Regions from separate parts of the Microbacterium sp. M1A1_1b genome, predicted to be linked through region 2. Evidence: riboswitches for the same ligand, from Rfam matches in the RefSeq annotation. Region 2 holds a riboswitch; the other holds the start of a gene.
The links. Region 2 has a riboswitch for thiamine pyrophosphate ahead of thiM (hydroxyethylthiazole kinase). Riboswitches for the same ligand answer to the same signal wherever they lie in the genome.
Positions count from the first base shown of each region.

Region 1: linked by a shared signal. The riboswitch ahead of ACLBWP_RS16400 (ECF transporter S component) and the one ahead of thiM (hydroxyethylthiazole kinase) in region 2 are both predicted to bind thiamine pyrophosphate.

Region 1 covers NZ_JBKFAJ010000008.1:129,496-139,429, reverse strand. The annotation lists gene treY (malto-oligosyltrehalose synthase) at 1-286, opposite strand, end outside; gene glgX (glycogen debranching protein GlgX) at 283-2,529, opposite strand; gene ACLBWP_RS16405 (hypothetical protein) at 2,676-2,996, shown strand; TPP riboswitch at 3,022-3,133, shown strand; gene ACLBWP_RS16400 (ECF transporter S component) at 3,125-3,775, shown strand; gene ACLBWP_RS16395 (ATP-binding cassette domain-containing protein) at 3,772-5,577, shown strand; gene ACLBWP_RS16390 (energy-coupling factor transporter transmembrane component T family protein) at 5,769-6,488, shown strand; gene ACLBWP_RS16385 (ATP-binding protein) at 6,481-7,032, shown strand; gene ACLBWP_RS16380 (metallopeptidase family protein) at 7,114-7,458, opposite strand; tRNA gene ACLBWP_RS16375 (tRNA-His) at 7,586-7,661, opposite strand; gene orn (oligoribonuclease) at 7,729-8,376, opposite strand; gene ACLBWP_RS16365 (MFS transporter) at 8,919-9,934, opposite strand, start outside.
Region 2 covers NZ_JBKFAJ010000001.1:831,383-841,316, forward strand. The annotation lists gene ACLBWP_RS04095 (hypothetical protein) at 1-1,124, opposite strand, end outside; gene ACLBWP_RS04100 (hypothetical protein) at 1,342-1,599, opposite strand; gene ACLBWP_RS04105 (RNA-binding S4 domain-containing protein) at 1,634-1,996, shown strand; gene ACLBWP_RS04110 (DnaJ domain-containing protein) at 2,025-2,966, opposite strand; gene ACLBWP_RS04115 (winged helix DNA-binding domain-containing protein) at 3,065-4,159, opposite strand; gene ACLBWP_RS04120 (phosphotransferase enzyme family protein) at 4,192-4,938, opposite strand; gene ACLBWP_RS04125 (NUDIX domain-containing protein) at 5,107-6,012, opposite strand; TPP riboswitch at 6,081-6,176, shown strand; gene thiM (hydroxyethylthiazole kinase) at 6,165-7,010, shown strand; gene thiE (thiamine phosphate synthase) at 7,007-7,756, shown strand; partial or broken gene thiD (bifunctional hydroxymethylpyrimidine kinase/phosphomethylpyrimidine kinase) at 7,771-9,126, shown strand; gene ACLBWP_RS04145 (metallophosphoesterase family protein) at 9,180-9,722, opposite strand; gene ACLBWP_RS04150 (MarR family winged helix-turn-helix transcriptional regulator) at 9,719-9,934, opposite strand, start outside.

The DNA of each region.
Region 1 (9,934 bases), on a different contig from region 2:
CGACGTGGTTGGGCACGATGTCGACGAGCACGCCGAGCCCCGCAGCGTGGGCCGCCTCGGTGAGGGCACGGAACGCCGCGTCGCCGCCGCGCTCGGTGTCGACGTGCGTGTGGTCGACCACGTCGTAGCCGTGGGCGGAGCCGGGCTCGGCCTGCAGCACCGGCGACAGGTACAACCAGTCCGCACCGAGGTCGTGCACGTACTCGACGACGTCGGCCGCGGCCGTCAGGTCGAAGTCCGGGGACACCTGCAACCGGTAGGTCGAGACCGGGGTCCGCTTGGTCACTGGGGTGCTCCGTTCTGCGCGGTCGCGCTGGGTGCCGTCGAGCCGGCTGGGTTCGCCGGGGTGACGGCGTCTTGCGCTGCGCGCGGTGCCGGGGCCCCCGCGGTGGCCGTGTCGACCGGGGTGACCGTGACCTCGTGGTCGGGTTCGGCGCGCAGCACGATCATCGAGCGTGCGGGCACATCGAGCTTCGATCCCGCGTCGAGCACCTGCTCGCGGGCGCCCGGGTCGGCGGTGTCGATCCGCACGGTCCAGCCGGGGGAGTACTCCTCGGGTGGGAGGGTGAAGGTCACGACGTCGTCGTGGGCGTTGAAGTAGGTGATGAACGCGACGTCCGTCACCCGGTCGCCGCGGGCGTCACGCCCGCGGATGCCCTCGCCGTTCAGGTACATGCCGACGCTCTTGCCGAAGCCGGAGTCCCAGTCCTCGGGTTCCATCGCGTCGCCCGACGGGGTCAGCCACACCACGTCGGGCAGGGGCTCGTCCTGGCCGCGACGCACCGGTCGGCCGTTGAAGTACCGGGTGCGGCGGAACGTCGGGTGGTCGTGTCGTAGCTTCAGGACGTCGGCCGTGAACTGGACCAGGTCGTCGTCAGCGGTGTCCCAGTCGATCCAGCTGATCGCGGAGTCCTGGGCGTAGACGTTGTTGTTGCCCTGCTGCGTGCGGCCGAGCTCGTCGCCGTGGGCGATCATCGGGACGCCCTGGCTGAGCAGCAGCGTCGCCAGGAAGTTGCGCTGCCGCTGCGTCCGCAGGGTGTTCACCGCCGGGTCGTCGGTCGGCCCTTCGGCGCCGGAGTTCCACGAGCGGTTGTGGCTCTCGCCGTCGTTGTTGTCCTCGCCGTTGGCCTGGTTGTGCTTCTCGTTGTAGGCGACCAGGTCGTACAGGGTGAAGCCGTCGTGCGCGGTGATGAAGTTGATGCTGGCCTTGGGCGTGCGGCCGTCGTGCTCGTACAGGTCGGCCGAGCCCGAGATGCGCGAGGCGAACTCGCCGAGCGTCGACGGCTCACCGCGCCAGAAGTCGCGGACGGTGTCGCGGTACTTGCCGTTCCACTCCGACCACTGCGGGGGGAAGTTGCCGACCTGGTAGCCGCCGGGACCGACGTCCCACGGCTCGGCGATGAGCTTCACCTGCGACACGATCGGGTCCTGCTGGACCAGTTCGAAGAAGGCCGACAGTCGGTCCACCTCGTAGAACTCGCGAGCGAGTGCCGCGGCGAGGTCGAAGCGGAAGCCGTCGACGTGCATCTCCGTCACCCAGTAGCGCAGCGAGTCCATGATGAGCTGCAGCGAGTGCGGGTGCCCGACGTTGAGCGAGTTCCCGGTGCCCGTCACGTCCATGTAGTAGCGCTTGTCGTCGTCCATCAAGCGGTAGTACGCGGCGTTGTCGATCCCACGGAACGACAGCGTCGGGCCGAGGTGGTTGCCTTCGGCGGTGTGGTTGTAGACGACGTCGATGACGACCTCGATGCCCGCGCGGTGGAGCTCCCGCACCATCGTCTTGAACTCCTGCACCTGCTGTCCGCCGTCACCCGAGGACGAGTAGTGCGAGTGCGGGGCGAAGAACCCGATGGTGTTGTAGCCCCAGTAGTTCGACAACCCCTTGTCCTGCAGGGTCGAGTCGTTCACGAACTGGTGCACGGGCATGAGTTCGAGCGTCGTGACGCCCAGGCGCTTGAGGTGCTCGATGACGGCGGGGTGCCCGACACCGGCGTAGGTGCCGCGCTGGTCTTCGGGGACGTCGGGGTGCGTCTCGGTCAGGCCCTTGACGTGCGCCTCGTAGATGACCGTCTCGCCGTACGGGGTGCGCGGAGCACGGTCGCCCTGCCAGTCGAAGAAGGGGTTGATCACCACGCCCTTGACCATGTGGGCGCCGGAGTCCTCGTCGTTGGTGGAGTCGGGGTCGCCGAACGTGTACGAGAACAGCGACTGGTCCCAGTCGATGTCGCCGCTGGTGGCCTTGGCGTACGGGTCGAGCAGCAGCTTGTTCGGGTTGCAGCGGGCGCCCGTCGCCGGGTCGTACGCCCCGTGTACCCGGAAGCCGTAGAGCTGGCCGGGTCCGGTGTTGGGCAGGTACGCGTGCCAGACGTAGGCGTCGACCTCGACCAGGGGGACGCGCTCCTCGGTGCCGTCCTCGTCGAAGAGGCACAGCTCCACGCGTTCGGCCACCTCGCTGAACAGGGCGAAGTTCGTGCCACTGCCGTCGTACGTCGCGCCGAGCGGGTAGGGATTGCCGGGCCAGGTGTGCAAACGTGCCTCCATATGTCTCGCTGAGCGTATCGGCGCCTCCCTGTGCTGTCCGCCGCCCTGCCGGGCCCGTGGACGGGTCCGACCGCCCCACGCCCTGTGGACAGGGGCCTCCGCGCACCCGGGGTGCCGCGGAGTAGCCTCGCGCCATGACCAACATCGTGACGCAGATCGCAGACAAGGTGCGCCCCGTCGGCGTCTCCTCGAACTACGGAGACCCGGTCGAGGTCGGGGACCAGACCCTCATCCCGGTGTCCGTCGGGTGGTTCGGCTTCGGCGGCGGTGGCGACGACCAGAACGGTGGCGGTGGCGGTGGTGGCGCGACGCTCCCCGTCGGCGCCTACGTGCGTCGTCCTGGCAAGGACCTGGAGTTCGAACCGAACCTGATCTCGCTGCTCGTCGTCTGCATCCCGGTGATCTGGGTGACCGGCACCGTCCTCCGCAAGCTCGTCCGCGTCCTCAAGAAGTAACGGGCGCCGCGCCGCAGTACACTGCTGGGACACACACGGGAGTCCGGGATCGCCGGGCTGAGAGGGAGCGAGTCGCGCTCCGACCGTCGAACCTGATCCGGGTCATGCCGGCGCAGGGAGGAGTCCACATGCCTGTCGGCACGTCATCTGCTGTTCCGTCCACCGCGGCCCCCGTCGGCCGCCGTTCGCTGCGATGGCGCGTCGTCGACATCGTCGTCGCCAGCGTCCTGGCCGTCGCCGTCGGCGTGGTCTTCAAGGTCTGGGAGTTCGGGTACGAGCCCCTGTCCACGGCCGTCGCGCTCCTGCTGCCCGGCACACAGGCGCTCTTCGGGGGTGTCTGGCTGCTCGCCGGACCCCTCGTCGCGATCATCGTGCGCAAGCCGGGTGCCGCGCTCTTCGCCGAGTTGGTTGCCGCCAGTGTCGAGGCGCTGTTCGGCACCCAGTGGGGGTGGACCACGCTCGAGGCCGGACTCGTCCAGGGCCTGGGTGCCGAGCTCGTCCTCGCGCTGTTCCTGTACCGCGTCTACCGACTGCCCGTCGTGGTGCTCGCCGGTGCCGTCGCCGGGCTGGCGATGGGCCTGAACGACATCGTGCTCTCGTACGCGGGTCTCGACCCGGCGTTCAAGCTCGTCTACGTCATCAGCGGCATCGTCTCGGGTGCCGCGATCGCCGGCCTCGGGTCCTGGCTCGTCGCGCGTGCACTGGCACGGACCGGCGTCCTGTCCTCGTTCGCCGTCGGCCGCGAGCACGCGAAGCGGCGCCGGACCACCGCGGCGTGAACCAGGCGGGTGTCACCCCCGCTCGGATCGAGTTCGGCGACTGGGGTTGGCGGTACGCCGCGCGTGACGCCTGGGCCGTCCGCGGGCTCGACCTGGTCGTCGAGCCCGGTGAACGTGTCGCCGTGGTCGGGGCGTCCGGGGCGGGCAAGTCCACGCTCCTGCGCGCCGTGGCCGCGGTGCTGCCCGACGAGCCCGACGCGGACGACCACTCGGCGGCTTCCGTGCAGGGCTCGGTGACGGTCGACGGTGCTGCACCCGGGTCGGCCCGGGGCCGCGTCGGCCTGGTCATGCAGGACCCCGAAGCCCACACGGTGATGTCACGCGTCGGCGACGACGTCGCGTTCGGCTGCGAGAACCTCGGCGTCCCGCGAGCAGCCATCTGGGAGCGGGTCCGGTCCGCACTCGAGGTCGTGGGGCTCGCCCTGCCCCTCGACCGGTCCACCACGATGCTCTCGGGTGGACAACGGCAGCGGTTGGCGCTCGCCGGGGTGCTCGCGATGCGCCCGGGTGCCGTCGTGCTCGACGAACCGTGCGCCAACCTCGACCCCGACGGCGTCCGTCAGGTCCACGATGCCGTGCGGGCACTGCTCGACGACACCGGCGCGACCATGCTCGTCGTGGAGCACCGGATCGGCACCTGGCTCGACCTGGTCGACCGACTGGTGCTGCTCGCGCCCGGGGCCGGCGTGCTGGCCGACGGCCCGCCCGCCGAGGTCCTGCGCGAGCACGGCGCGGCCTTGACGGCCGCCGGCGTCTGGGTGCCCGGCGCCGACCCCGCACGCGGTTCCGCTCGCCGCCCCCGCCCCGCTCCGACGCGAGCGGGCGAAATGCCAGGGCAGGTCGCGGCGGGGACCCGGGTATTCCGCCCACTCGGCGGCGACGCCGCCGGAGCAGCGCCCGGCATGGGCGCGCCCGCTCCGACGCGAGCGGGCGAAATGCCAGGGCCCGTCCCGAAGCCGTCCGTGGTATTCCGCCCGCTCGGCGCCGCCGCGCCCCCCGACGCCGCGCCGGCCGCTGCCGCGCCGGCCGCTGCCGCGCCGGCCGCCGCCGCGCCGGCCGCCGCCGCGCCCGCCGTCGAGCTCCACGCCGGCGCCGACCTGCTGGTCGCCGAGGAGCTCGGCACCGCACGCAGCCGACGCCATCCGGTCGGCCACGGCATCGACCTCACCGTCCGTGGGGGAGAGGTCCTGGCGGTCACGGGCCCGAACGGCATCGGCAAGTCGACACTCGGCCTGACCCTGGCCGGGCTGCTCCGTCCGGCGGTCGGTACGCTCCGTGCCACCACCCAACTGATCAGTGCCACCGCAGCGCCCCCCGCCGGCCCAGCGCCCTGTGGTTGGTCGAGCCGGCAGCTCGCTGCCCGCATCGGCACCGTGTTCCAGGACCCCGAGCACCAGTTCGTCGCCCGCACCGTCCGGCAGGAACTCGCGGCCGGCCCGACCGCGCTCGGGACCGACCCGGACGAGGTCGCCGCACGCGTCGATGACCTGCTCCAGACGTTCGGTCTCGTCCACCTCGCCGATGCGGACCCGTTCACCCTGTCCGGCGGCGAGCAACGACGGTTGGCCATCGGCACCGTCGTTGCGACGCGGCCGCCGGTCATCGTGCTCGACGAGCCGACCTCCGGCCAGGATCGTGCCACCTGGCAGGCCGTCGCAGGAGCGCTCGGCGCCTTGGCGGATGCCGGTACCGCCATCGTCGCGGTCACGCACGACCGTGATCTCGTCCGTGCGCTCGACGCCCGCGAGCTCGTGCTCACCGCGACCGGCCTGACCGACCCGACCACCAGGACTGCACCGTGACCGCTCCGGCAACGCGCGACGACCGGCCCGGCCGGGCCGGGCCTCCTGATCGGTCGACTCGGTCGGATCAGACACCCCGACCCGATCGGACTACCCCGCCCACCGATCGGACGACCCCGCCCAGCGACCCGACGAATCCGCCCGATCGGACGATCCGCTCGGACCGCACAGCCCGCCCCGCCGTCCAGCCCGTGGCGACCCTGCTCGGTGTGCTCGGACTCGGTGTCTGCCTGGTGCTGAGCCTGGACCTCGTGTCCGCGGCGGTCGCGCTGGCGATCGAACTCGCACTCGCACCGCTCCTCCGGATCCCGGTCCGGACACTGCTGCTGCGGACCTCGCCGGTGCTGCTCGCGGTCCCGCTGACGGGCCTGAGCATCGCGCTGTACGGGCAGGCGTCGGGCCGCGAGTGGTTCGACCTCGGCTTCGCGCACGTCACCGACGGGTCGCTCGAACTGGCGCTCGCGACGATGCTGCGCGTGCTCGCCGTCGGCCTGCCGGGCGTGGCGCTGTTCGTCCGCGTGGACCCGACGGACCTGGCGGACGGGCTGGCGCAGGTCCTCCGGCTGCCGGCGCGCTTCGTGCTGGGCGCGCTCGCGGCGATCCGCATGATGACGCTGCTCGGCGAGGACTGGCGACAGATCGGCATGGCCCGACGGGCGCGAGGGCTGGGGGACGGTTGGCGGCTCCGACGTGGAGCGTCGATGGCCTTCGCGCTCCTCGTGGTGGCGCTGCGGCGTGCGACGACCCTCGCGGTGGCGATGGAGTCGCGCGGGTTCGGTGCGCCCGGGCGGCGCACCTGGGCTCGGCCGGCACGGTTCGCGGGACGCGAGTGGGCCACGGTCGCACTGCTGGTCGGGATCGGCATGGTCGCCATCGTGGTGTCGGTGGCCGCAGGGACATGGCGTGCCTGAGACGGACGGACTGGAGGCCCGGCTCGCGTCGGTCTCGATGCTCGCCACCCGCGCGTGGACCGCTGCGACGGTCGACGGGCGCCGGCCCGTCGTGCTGGTCGACGGACGCTCCGGCACGGGGAAGACCACCCTGGGTACCGCCCTGGCGGGGGAGATCGGTGCGCAGCTCGTCCACCTGGACGATGTCTACCCGGGGTGGGACGGACTACGCGCCGCCGCCGATGCGGTCGTGACCGACGTCCTCGGAGCCCCGTCGGGGTACCGGCGGTGGGACTGGACGGCGTCGGCGCCGAGCGACTGGGTACGGCTCGACCCCGCCGCGCCGATCGTGGTCGAGGGTTGCGGGGCCCTGTCGCGCGCCTCGGCGCCGATGGCGTCCGTGCGGGTGTGGCTCGCCGCCGACGATGCGGTCCGGAAACGTCGGGCGATCGACCGCGACGGCGACGTGTTCGCCACGGAGTGGGACAGGTGGGCCCGACAGGAGGATGCGTTCATCGCTGCCGAGGCTCCGGAGTCGCTGGCCGACGTGGTGCTCCGGTCCTGATCACTCGCAGGCCGGGCTCCAGGCGCGGGCCCGGCCGCCCCACGCGAGCGCTGCCCGCGGTCCGCGCTGAGCGCGCGGGTCCTACGCCCAGCCGAGTTCGTGCAGGCGCTCGTCGTCGATGCCGTAGAAGTGCCCGATCTCGTGCACGAGGGTCGTGTGCACCTCGTCGCGGAGTTCGTCGACCGTCTCGCACTCGGCCAGGTGCTGCTTGCGGAACACCACGATGCGGTCGGGCAGTTCGCCGAAGCCGTACTGCCCGCGTTCCGTCGCCGCGATCCCGTCGTAGATCCCGAACAGGTCGGAGCCGTCCTCGGGTTCGTCTTCGACCACGAAGACGACGTTGTCGAGCCCGTCGACCATCTCGTCCGGGAGCAGGTCGAGCTCGTCGGTCACGAGGTCCTCGAACGCCTCGGCGGACATCTCCATCACGGCACCGATCGTGGCACATCCGTCTGGGCGGATCCGCGCGGCGTCGCAGGGCGCGGACGGACGACGACGTGGGAACGACAGAAGGAGAGTGCCGTTGCGCGAGGCAACGGGACTCCCCTTCGACTGGGGTGAGTAACGGGGCTCGAACCCGCGACCTCCTAGACCACAACCAGGCGCTCTACCAGCTGAGCTATACCCACCATGTGCACTCCGGCGAGCCGGAAGCAACCACTCAATAGTAGTACACGCGGGAGACCCCGCGGGACACTACTCGGCGGGCTGCTGTTCGGGCTGCGCCAGGCGGGGTGCCCAGGCCTCGACCACCTGGGCGGAGACCGCGCGCACGTCCTCTGTCGTGGGGCCGGGCTCGGCGACGAACCCTGCACGGCGGTAGTACTCGAGCTCGCGGATGGACTCGAGGATGTCCGCCAGTGCCCGGTGCCCGCCGTGCTTCTCCGGGGCGTTGAAGTACACGCGCGGGAACCAGCGCCGGCAGAGCTCCTTGATGCTCGACACGTCGACGCTGCGGTAGTGCAGGTGCCCGTCGACGCGGGGCATGTACTTCGCCAGGAACGCCCGGTCCGTGCCGATGGTGTTGCCGGCGAGGGGAGCGGACCCCTCGGCGGGGACGTGGGCGAGGATGTACTCGAGCACCTGGTACTCGGCGTCCGCCAGGGACACCCCGTTCGGGATCTCCTCGGCCAAGCCCGACGTCGCGTGCATGTTCGTCACGAACTCGTTCATGTTGTCGAGCGCCGACTGGTCGGGCTTGATCACGATGTCGAAGCCGGGGTGCACGGGGTTCAGGTCGAAGTCGGTGATGACCACGGCCACCTCGACGAGTTCGTCGACCTCGACGTCGAGGCCCGTCATCTCGCAGTCGATCCAGACGAGGCGGTCATTCGCGGTTGCCATGCCCACGATCCTATTCCCGGCCACAGACGCCGCCGGACGGCTGGGGATGACGCGACCGTCTGGAGGCCCGGTGCCGGCCCGCCGGACCGGCACCGGGCCTCCAGACGGTCGCGTCCCACCCCGTGCCCGGTGCCCCGTGCCCCGTGCCCCGAGCGGGCGAAATGCCGTGGTGCTCTCGTTCGCGACCCCGCGCTTCCGCCCGCTCGCTGGTCGTGCTGTTCGCCTGACCCATGCCCACCGCCGCGAGCGGGCGGAACGTCGTGGTGCTCGCGCGTGCGGACCAGGGTGTTCCGCCCGTTCGGGCGGGCCGCCGGAGGGACCTCCCGCGCGACCGTGCGGGCCGCCAGCGGGACCTTCCGCGCGACCGCGCGAGCCCCCGGCGGGCCGTTCCATCCGGCCGCGGGTCCCCACCCCACGCACGAACGGGCGAGATGCCGGGGTCCTGCGGAGTGCAGACCCTGGCATTTCGCCCGTTCGCGGTGAAGCGCGCCCGCAAGCACGAGGCGCCCTCCCGCACGCAGTGCCCAAGCGCTCCCCGCGCGTCAGAGCATCTCGCCGGCGCCGATCGCCTCGGCTTCGATGCGCTCGGGCTCTGCCCCGTCGTCGACCCGCCGCAGCACGCGCGCGGTGACCAGCGTCACGACGAACGCGACCGTGACCGACGCTCCCGCGAAGACGTAGGCGGCACTCGGCGAGTACGCGTCGGCGAGCAGCGTCGCGACGGGCGGGGCGATGGCGCCGCCGATGAACCGGACGGCCGAGTACGCGCTCGATGCGACCGATCGGGGGAGGTCCGTGGCCTCCATGACGCACTCGGTCAGCACCGTGTTCAGGACACCGAGCACCAGCCCGCCGATGATCACGCAGATGACGAGCCCCACCTGCGAGCGCACCACGACGGCCGCCGCGAACAGGTCGAGCGCCAGCAGGGGCAGGGCGATCCGCAGGACGGTGGTGCGACGCAGCCGGGCGGTGAGCATCGGCGCGACCCAGACGGACGTGATCGCCAGGCCGACACCCCACCCGAAGAACGTGAACCCGATGCCGAGCGCGCCGAACCCGAGCGGGAACGGCGTGTACGCCAGCAGGACGAAGAAGCCGATGTTGTAGAACAGTGCGGTCGCGGCCAGGGCTGCGAGCGCCGGGTGGCCCAGGGCGCGGAAGGGTGCCGACAGCTTGGTGGGCACGGGCTTCTCGAGCCCCGAGGACTTGAGCATCACGGCCACGGCGATGAACGCGATCGCCATCAGGGTCGTCACGCCGAAGAACGGTCCCCGCCAGCTGACGGAGCCGAGCAGGCCGCCGACCAGGGGCCCGATCGCGATGCCCAGGCCGAGTGCGGCCTCGTACAGGATGATCGCGGACGCCGTGCCACCCGAGGCGGCTCCGACGATCGTGGCCAGTGCGGTGGAGATGAACAGCGCGTTGCCGAGGCCCCACCCGGCGCGGAAGCCGATGATCGTCCAGACGTCGTTCGACACGGCGGCGAGCACGGCGAACACCACGATCAGGGCGAGCCCGATCATCAGGGTGCGCTTGGCACCGATGCGGCTCGAGA
Region 2 (9,934 bases):
CCGAACGCGGTGGCGCCGGCTTCCGTGCGTCCGACGCGCGCGAACCCGATGCCCTCGGCCCGGACGATCGTGACCGGCCGCGGCTTCCCCGGACGGCGCAGGTACGACACCGTCCACGGCGCGGCCCAGAACCGTGCCAGCCGCGGGTCGGCATCGGCCACCTCCGCTGGCAGGTCGGGTGCGTCGTCGCCACCGGCCAGGCGCCGGCCGACCAGGTCGGCCCGCAGCGTCCCCGTGCGGAACGGGAAGGTCCATGCCGGACCGACACCGAGCCTCCCGGCCGCGGTCTGCAGCACGCGCTCGGCTGACAGCTGCGCGAGGACCGAGCCGCGGTCGTCCGGTGTGTCGACCACCGTTCCGGACCAGGCCTGGAGGCGCGTCACGCGCCCGTCGGGCAGGTGCTGTTCGAGGGTGGTCGGTGCCTGGTCGTCGCTCCACGGCTCCAGCAGCGCCTGCGTGGTCGCGGGGAGCGTCCCGAAGCGGCCGACCAGGCCCGCCTCGACGAGCTCGCGGCCCCCGGCCGACCGCAACAGCGTCGGGCTCCAGCGCTTGCCGGCCATGCTCTGCAGGGTCGCGAGGGCCTCGTCGCCGATGCGGGGCCCGGCGAGCTCGGTGGGTGCGGGTGGGACGGGCAGTGCCTCGAGGTCGCGGGTGTCGCGGGCGGTGACGGGCCCGGTCGCCCGGACGGACTCGAGGACGGCGAACACGACGTCGTCGGTGGCCTGGAGTCGGGCGAGGGGGCGCTCGACCGTCACGTCGACGCGGTGCCGGCCGGTCACGAAGAGCAGGTGGGCGCCGGCGATGTCCCCGTGACCGTCCTCGTCGTCACCGCCGGTGTCCGGCCGGACGTACTCGACCAGCCGTGCCGGCGCGCCGACGCTCGTCCACACGTCGCACCCGACCAGCAGCAGCCCGTCGACGGCTCCCGGCAGCCGGTCGAGCAGCGAGGCTGTCTCGTCGCCGATCGCACGGTCGCTCGGCCGGGAACGGACCGTCAGGACGACGTCGTCGCCGGTGATGCGCAGGTCGGCCTGGGCGGTGTCCTCGCGCTGCCAGGAGTCCGGGTGGCGCAGGGCAAGGCGTGCGGTGCGGTCCTCGGTGCCGAGTGGGACGGGGACAGGCATGGGCCGAGGCTACGACGGCGGGGTGCACCGGTCGGTCGCGGCTCGCCGGGGTCGGGCGGGTTGGCGCCGCGCGGTGCCGGTCTGCGCGCTGGTGCGAGGACGACCGGCCCGTGCGAGGAACGTTCCCCTCACCACCCGATCGACCTCGCACCGGCGACCAACCTCGCACGGTGCCGACCCGCGCACGGTGCGGCGCCGGTGCCGGTGCCGCGGTGTCTCAGCGCCCCCGTGTCCGCGGAGCCGGCGGCGGCGGCACGCGCTTCGCGGCGACGACGTCCGCCAGGGCCACCACCACGGGTCCCCGGCGGGTGTCGATCGTGACGGCGTCCGCCGTCCGCACCGCGACCTGCCCGAGGGCATCGCGCGCACCGTCGCCGTCGTGCGCCCGGACGACGACCCGCTCGCCGACCTGCACCGCCGCGAGCAGCTCGAGCGCGAGCCCCCGTGCGATCACGTCCTGCGCCTCGGCACCCATGCACCCGAGGGTACGGCGCGCCTAGGGTGGGGACATGGACAGGGCCCGGGTGGACGCATGGATCTGGGCGGTCCGGATCACCAAGACCCGGTCCGCCGCCACGACCGCGTGCAAGGCCGGGCACGTCAAGGTGAACGGCGAACGCGCGAAGCCCGCGCAGCCCGTCGGCCCCGGGGACGAGGTCCGCGTGCGACAGGCCGGGTTCGACCGGATCGTCGTCGTGAAGAGCATCATCCTCAAACGCGTCGGTGCGACCGAGGCGGCGAAGCACCTGGACGACCGGACGCCGCCGCGGCTGCCCGCCGAAGAGGCCGGGTTCGTCCCGATGCGCGAGCGCGGTGCCGGTCGACCGAGCAAGCGGGAGCGCCGAGACCTCGAGAAGCTCCGCGGCTACTGAGCGCCCGACCCGCCAGCTCCCCGACCTGTCAGACGAAGCGGACGGTCTGCTGCAGCCGGTCGCGGACCTCGAACACGTCGACGGCACCCTCGGGCGACCACACCCCGTTCAGCACCTGCCCGAGCGCACTCCGCCGCACGACGAAGGCGGTCGGCTTGCGCTGCGGACCGACGAGTTGCACGTCCACGTCGACGGCCGAGTCCGGCACCACCAGCAGTCGCCCGGTGAACCGCACGCGGGTCTGCTTCTGCACCGCTCGAGCGGCACGGACGAGCTCCTTGACGGGACGCTCCCCCGGCTCGAGGGTCTCGCCGACGACCTCGCCGTGCTCGATGCGCACCGGGCCGCCCCAGTCGATGGACTCGAGCGCCCAGAGCCCGCTCGGCATGAGCACGACGTGGTCGAGCTTGCCCTCGGCCCCGGCGTCCAGGTCGTGCCAGACGGTCACGCCGATGCCCATGTCGGCGACGATCGACGCGGTCGCCTCTTCGGCGAGTGCCTCGCCCAGCAGCCGGCGGATGAACCGGGGCGCGGAGCGGATCAGCGACGGGTCGTACGGGTCGTCGATCGGGTCGCCCAGCCCCACCCACTCGCGTTCTGCGGCCAGGAAGACCTCGCGCGACCGACCGCCGGGATGTCCGTGGGACCGGGCACGGGGGCGGGAGTCGCGACGTGCCGTGGGCGGTGCGTAGGCGTCGCGGGCCGAGCCGGTCCTCCAGTCCGATCCACCGGACGGGGCGGTGGGGGCGGACGTGGGCCGGGATCCGGTGTCGTAGGCGCGGCGGGCGGCGGGGGTGCCCACGCGCTCCCAGGCGATCTGCACGCGGCGGAACCGGACGGCGTCGCCGCCCAGGTCGGGGTGGGTCTCGCGCGCGGCGCGGCGGTAGGCGCGACGGAGTTCCTCGTCGTCGGCGGTCGCGGCGACGCCGAGGACTTCGTACGGGGTGGCGTCGGCCGGGCTGTCGGTCATGGCCCTGGCACAGTACCCGACCGTTCGTATGGACCAGCCGCATGCGCGCTGCGGACTGCCTGGAGGTCCCACCGACGCTGCGGGAGCGGTGCGGACCGTCAGGTGGCCGGGTCCAGGACCTGCAGCACCACGGGCAGGTCGAGGAACCGTCCGACGTGGCCGGCGGCGGCCTCGACGGCACGGGTGGCCGCGCCGGACAGTGCGGCGAACGGGGTCACGGTGATGCGGACGTCGCGGGTGCGTTCGGTGGTGCGCCAGGTGCCGACGACCTGTCCGCGGTGCACGACCATCGCCAGGAACATGCCGTTGGCGCCGGGGACGACCCGGTGCGCGTGCTCGGGGGCCAGGTGGCCCGTGCGGTCGGCGTACCCGAGCAGGTACTCGTCGAAGCCGGGCAGCAGGTGCGCGCGGGTCAGCTGCGCTGGGTCTGGCTCGGGCCGGTCGGTCAGGTCGAGGAGTCCCGCGCCGAGGTCCTCGATCGTGTCGCCTGCTGCAGCCCGGGCCCGGCGGAGGTCGCCGAGCGGCAGCTTCGTCCAGTGCGCGGCGTCGGACTCGGTCGCCGGTCCGCGGCCCCGCAGGTACCCGACCAGTGTGCGGCGGAGTGCCTCGTCACGCTCGGGCACGGGTTCACCGGCCGGTGCCCACTCGTCGAGCAGGACGAGCTCCTGTCCCACGCGGCCGGTCGGTCCCCACGCGACGAGTCCCTGCTGCGACAGGTGCAGCAGCAGGTGGTACCCGCGCTGGCCCGCGGGGTCGATGCCCGCGTCGCGCCAGCGGGCGAAGACGTCGTCGCGACCGAGGGACCTCCCGCCCTGCAGCATGGCGATCGTGGCGTCACGGGCCCGCCCGACCAGCGCGTCGTCGATCTCCAGCTCGCGCGCCCGCCGGGTCAGTCCGCGCAGGGTCCGCTCGGCGGTCAGCGACAGGATCGTCCGCAGCGTGTCGGCGTGCAGGACGTGCAGGGTCCCGCGCATCGGCCACGACCGGACGAAGTCGCCCCGGTCGAGCGCGGCACGGACGTCGGCGCGCGTCACGCCGAGGGCACGGGCGCCGATGGCCCACAGGGACTGGCCGAGGTCCTGCCCCTGCAGCGCGTGCAGGTGCTGCACGACATCGAGCGGTGTCCCGCCCCGGTGCCCGACGTGCTGGGCGGCCAGGCGCATCGCGCGCAGCTGCACGGCGGTCGGGGACACGGGGACAGAGCCGTCGGGTGCGGTGCTCGTGCTCAGGCGACCGCGCGGGTGATCGCGTCGGCGTGCTCGTCGAGGTAGGCGACGTCGGCGCGGTACAGCTCGGCGTGTCCGTGCTGCAGGTCGCTGACGAACTTCGGGTTGCCGGCGGCGGCCTCGGACTCCAGCGTGGTCACGAGTGCCACGATCGAGGCCACCATCGTCGGCGCGAGCCGGGCGCGGGACTCGGCGTCGAGCCCGTACGCGCCGCAGAACTCCGCCGCGCGGGCCAGGCGTTCGTCGAGCGACGGCGCGGTACTGCCTTCGACCACCCCGGTGGTGAAGGGCGCGAACCGGTAGACCGCGCTGGCGACGTCCCAGACGCGGGGGCCGGGGTGCGCCGTGTCGAAGTCGATGACGCCGACGGCCTGGATGCCGTCGTACACGCAGTTGTAGGGCGCGAAGTCCCCGTGCACGACGGTCTCGACGGGCGACCGCGTGGACTGCGACCAGACGTCCACCGCGTCGTCGAGCGGGAACGTGGCGGCGGCGTCGTGGTAGTGCCGGAGCAGCCGGGCGCTGGTGACGAGCGCGGCCTCGCTGGCGATGTCCTCGGTCCACGGGTACTCGCCCGCGACGCCGGGGACGAACGACACGGTCTCGAGGGTGTCGCCGAGGGCGATGGGTTCCGGTGCCGCGACGAAGCCCTGCTCGTGCAGGTGCCCGAGCAGGCGGTGCACGGTGGGGGTCCACGGTCCGGCCGGCCGGTGCACGCGGTCCGCTGCCCTGGTGATGCGCTCCATGAGAGCCCTCCTGTCGCGGTCGTCGTCATTGACGTGCTGCTGACGTGTCGGTCAGCGTAGCGGCTCGGTGCCGCCGATGTCGCGATCCATCCGTGATCGGACAAGGCCGTCGCGGCACCCACGCTCCAGCCGCTCGTGCGCTCCGACAGCTCGCTCGGTCGGCCCGCGCTACCGCTGCTCGCGCAACCAGCTCGGCCCGTGGACCACGACCTGGTCGCCCAGCGCGCTCACCCGGGCCCGCAGACCCCGGTCGGCGGTCACCACGACGACCGGTGCGGCCCCCGCGGCCACGGCTGCGGCGGCCGTCTCGACGACGGCGTCGTCCCCGGAGCCGTCGGCACGGACGACCGCGACGGTGTCCGGCCGGTCGTCGGAGGCGTCGGCGTCCCGTGCAGCACCCTCGAGCACCACGGACCAGCGCGGCCACCACCGGTCGAACCCGAGTCCGAGCGCGGCGGCGGGGAGCCCCGAGGCGGCGAGCGCCGTCACCCCGTCGAGCAGCCGGGTGGCCGCGCCGGCACGGTCCTTCCACCAGCCGTCGGGCACGCTGCCGACGACGTTCGCCGCGTCGACGACCACGTGCGGGGTGACGTCGATCACCGCGCGGAGGGCCGGCCACGACGCGCCGAAGCCCGGGTGCAGGGGCAGGTCGTCGACCTCGGCGACCGGGACCCACGACAGCGCCAGGCTCTCGCGGTCGGCGATGACCGGCTCGAACGGACGGGCAGCGCGGCCGACGACGGTCGTGTAGGTCCAGAACCCCAGGTCGAGCACGGCCGTGTGGCGCAGGTCGACGCCGCCGTCGGGCACCCCCGCTTCTTCCGCGGACTCGCGGAGCGCTCCGGTGACGGCGTCCTCGTGCTGGTGGCGAGCACCGCCGGGGATCCCCCACGTGCCGCCGTGGTGGCTCCACTCGACACGGTGCTGCAGCAGCACGCGGCCGGCGCCGTCGTCGACCAGCAGGCCGGCGGCTCCGAACAGTCCCCACGCCTTGGTGCCGTCGGGTCCGTACGCCCAGGCGTCGCCGGGATCGCGGGGACCGGGTGGCGGACCAGGGGGCAGGACGTCGGGCACGTGTCCACCCTTCCACACGCGCCTCGCACGCGGCCGTGATGCGTCGCTCGGCGTCGTGTACGGTGCTGCCCAGAGACACGGGGTGCCGCATCCAGCGGCTGAGATCACACCCGTCGAACCTGCTCGAGCTCGTACTCGCGAAGGGATCGTCCATGGAGAACGCTGCGCCCGCACGGGCTGCGCACACCGCCGAACTGCTCGAGGCCGTCCGTGCCCGGAGTCCCCTGGTGCAGTGCATCACGAACACGGTGGTGCAGAACGTCACCGCGAACGTGCTGCTGGCACTCGGCGCCTCGGCCGCGATGGTCGACGTGCCGACCGAGGCCGGACCGTTCGCCGGGATCGCCGACGCCCTGCTGGTCAACACCGGCACACCGCACGCCGAGCCGCGTGCCGCGTCGGTCGAGGCCGCCAGGGCGGCCACGACTGCCGGGACGCCGTGGGTCCTGGACCCGGTGGCCGTCGGGTCGCTGCCGGTCCGGACGGCCCTGGCGCGCGAGCTCCTCGCGCTCCGACCGACGGTGCTGCGCGGCAACGCGTCCGAGGTGCTCGCCCTGCTCGGGACGTCGGCCGGTGGGCGCGGGGTCGACAGCACGGCGGGTACCGAGGACGCGCGCGGATCGGCGGTCGCCGCAGCCGGGAGGACCGTGGGCGCGGTGGCTGTTTCGGGTCCCGTCGACCTGGTGGTCGGCCCCGGGGCACCCGGCGGCCCCGGCACGCTGGTCCGGGTCGGGAACGGCACCGACCTGCTCACGCGGATCACCGGTGGCGGGTGCGCCCTCGGCGCGGTGATCGCCGCGTTCACGGCGGTGACCGACGGCGATGCGGTCGCCGCCGCGGTGGCCGGAACGACGGTGCACACCGTTGCAGCCGAACTCGCCGCACGGGACGCCGCCGGTCCGGGGACCTTCCAGCCGCTGTTCCTCGACCGGTTGGCCGCGCTGACAGCCGAGGACGTCGTCCGGCACGCCCGGGTCACCGAGGAGTCGACGGCGTGACCGGGGCGTGGACCGACGACCCGTGGGAGGTCGGCGTGTACCTGGTGACCGACGGCACGCTGTGCGACCGGCACGGACACGGGGTGCTCGCCGTGGTCCGGGCGGCCGTGTCGGCGGGGGTCCGGACGGTGCAGGTGCGGGACAAGGACGCGAGCGCGCGGGACCTGCTGGCGCTGACGGCCGCCGTGGCGGACGCGGTCGGCGACACCGCGCGGGTGGTGGTCGACGACCGGCTCGACGTGGTGCTGGCCGCGCGGCACGCGGGGCACCGCGTCGCCGGTGTGCACCTCGGGCAGTCGGACGTGCCCGTCACCGCAGCGCGTGCCCTGCTCGGCCCGGCGGCGCTGGTCGGCCTGACCGCGAACACCCCGGAGCACCTCACAGCGCTGGACCGGCTGCCCCGCGGCACGGTCGACCTGCTCGGGGTCGGTGTCGTGCACCCCACGGCGACCAAGCCCGACCACCCGCCGGCGCTCGGGATCGCCGGGTTCGCCGGCATCGCCGACCGGGCGGAGCTGCCCTGCGTGGCGATCGGCGGCGTGACGCTCGACGACGTCGCCCCACTCCGGGCAGCCGGCGCTGCCGGTGTCGCCGTGGTGTCGGGCATCTGCGCGGCCGCCGACCCGGGGGCTGCTGCGGCCGCGTTCGTGTCGGCGTGGCGCGGTGCCGGACCCGGCCGTGCGCCGGACGGGCGGGTGGGCGTCGGACGGCTGCCGGGCCTCCTGGCCGACGGGGGTGCGCGGTGAGCGGGCCGGTGCGCGTGCTGAGCATCGCCGGGACCGACCCGACCGGCGGCGCCGGGCTGCAGGCCGACCTGAAGGCGATCGCCGCGCACGACGGGTACGGGATGGCGGTCGTGACCGCGGTGGTCGCGCAGAACACGCGCGGCGTGCGGTCGGTGCACGTGCCGGGCGTCGAGGTGCTGCGCGACCAGCTGGACGCGGTGTCGGACGACGTGGTCGTGGACGCCGTGAAGATCGGGATGCTCGGCACGACCGCCGTCGTCCGGCAGGTCGCCGAGTGGCTCCGTGCGCACCGGCCACCCGTCGTGGTCGTCGACCCGGTGATGGTCGCCACGAGCGGTGACCGGCTGCTCGACCCCGACGCCGAACGCGCGGTGACGGAGCTGTTCGCGCTCGCGGACCTGGTCACGCCGAACTGGTCCGAGCTGGCGGTGCTGGCGGGGCTCGTGGCTCCGTCGGCACCGGACGCAGACCCCGTGGCCGCCGCCCGTGTGGTGGCCGCCGCGTTCGACGTCCTGGTGCTGGCGAAAGGTGGGCACGGGGACGGGCCGAGCTCGGAGGACGTGCTCGTGGCACCCGATGGCAGCGTCCGGGTGTTCCGGGCGGCACGGGTCGCGACGACGAACACGCACGGCACGGGCTGCTCGCTGTCCAGCGCGATCGCGACCCTGGCCGCGCAGCACGGCGACTGGGAGGTGGCGGTGGGGCTCGCGAAGGACTGGCTGACCGACGCACTGCGCGGAGCGGACACCCTGCACGTCGGGACGGGCGCCGGGCCGATCGACCACGGCGCCGTCGTGCGGGCGGCCCTGCCGGTCGTCCGGTGGACCGATGCGTGGTGGCGGGACGTGCACGAGGTGCTCGACGCCACGATCCGCTCCCCGTTCCTTCGGGCGCTCGGAGACGGCACGCTCGAGGACGCCGTGTTCGCCGGGTACCTGGCGCAGGACGTGCACTACCTGCGGGCGTACGAGCGGCACCTGGCGGCGCTCGGCCGAGGTGCGACGGGCGACGCCGCCGCGTTCTGGACCCGGGCAGCGGCGGGGTGCGCGGACGAGGCGGCGGCGCTGCACCACCGTCGACTGGGCGGCACCCGGGCGGACGACGGCGTGCACCCGACCTGTGCGGGCTACCTGGCGCACCTCGACGCGGCGGCACGGGACTCGGACGCCGTGCTCGCCGCCGCCGTGTTGCCGTGCTTCCGCGTGTACGCGTGGGTCGGTGAGCAGCTGGGGCAGCCGGCGGCGGGACACCCGTTCGCCGACTGGGTCAGCGCCTACGGCGACCCGGCGTTCGCGGCGGCGAGCCGGAGTGCGACCGACCACGTCGAGGAGCTGGCCGCGGCGTCGACCCCGGCGGTCCGGGGACGGATGGCGCGTGCCTTCCGGACGTCGACCGCGTGGGAGGCGGCGTTCTTCGCGATGCCCTACGACCTCGGCGAGGGTTCCTCGCGCGGCGTGGCCGCACCCGGAGCGAGCCGCACCAGCCGGACGTCGAGCGCGCCGTCGTCGGACACCGTGCAGCGCATCCAGGTGTGGTCCGGCTGACGACGACGGTCGGTGGGTGATCCGGGGTTGAGCAGCCGCAGGCCACCGGGGGCCGCGGTGTCCCAGGGGATGTGGGAGTGACCGAAGACGAGCACGTCGGTGTCGGGGTACGCGGCCTCGGCGCGACGTTCCCGCCCGGTCGCCGAGCCGGTCTCGTGCACGACGGCGAACCGCAGTCGCTCGACGGTGACCCGGGCGACGACGGGCAGCCGGTCGTCGAACTCCGGGCCGTCGTTGTTGCCGCGGACCCCGACGAACGAGCGGCTGCGGGCCTGCAGGGCGTCGAGGGTCGCCAGGTCCACCCAGTCGCCCGCGTGCACGACCAGGTCGGCGGCGTCGATGTCGTCCCACAGTGCCGCGGGCAGGTCCTTCGCCCGCTTCGGCAGGTGGGTGTCCGACAGCAGCAGGAGCGCGGTGCTCACGCGTCGGCGTCGGGATCCGCGTGCGCGTCGGCGTCCGCGTCGGGATCCGCATCCGCGTCACGGTGCGGCATCGGCAGGCCCGCCTCGTCAGCTTGGCCGAGCCGTTCGAGCAGGCCGGCCAGCAGGGCGATGTCGTCGTCGGACCAGCTCGCGATCCGCTCGTCGAGCGCGTCCCGGTGCAGCTGCACGGACCGGTCGAGCGCCGCGCACCC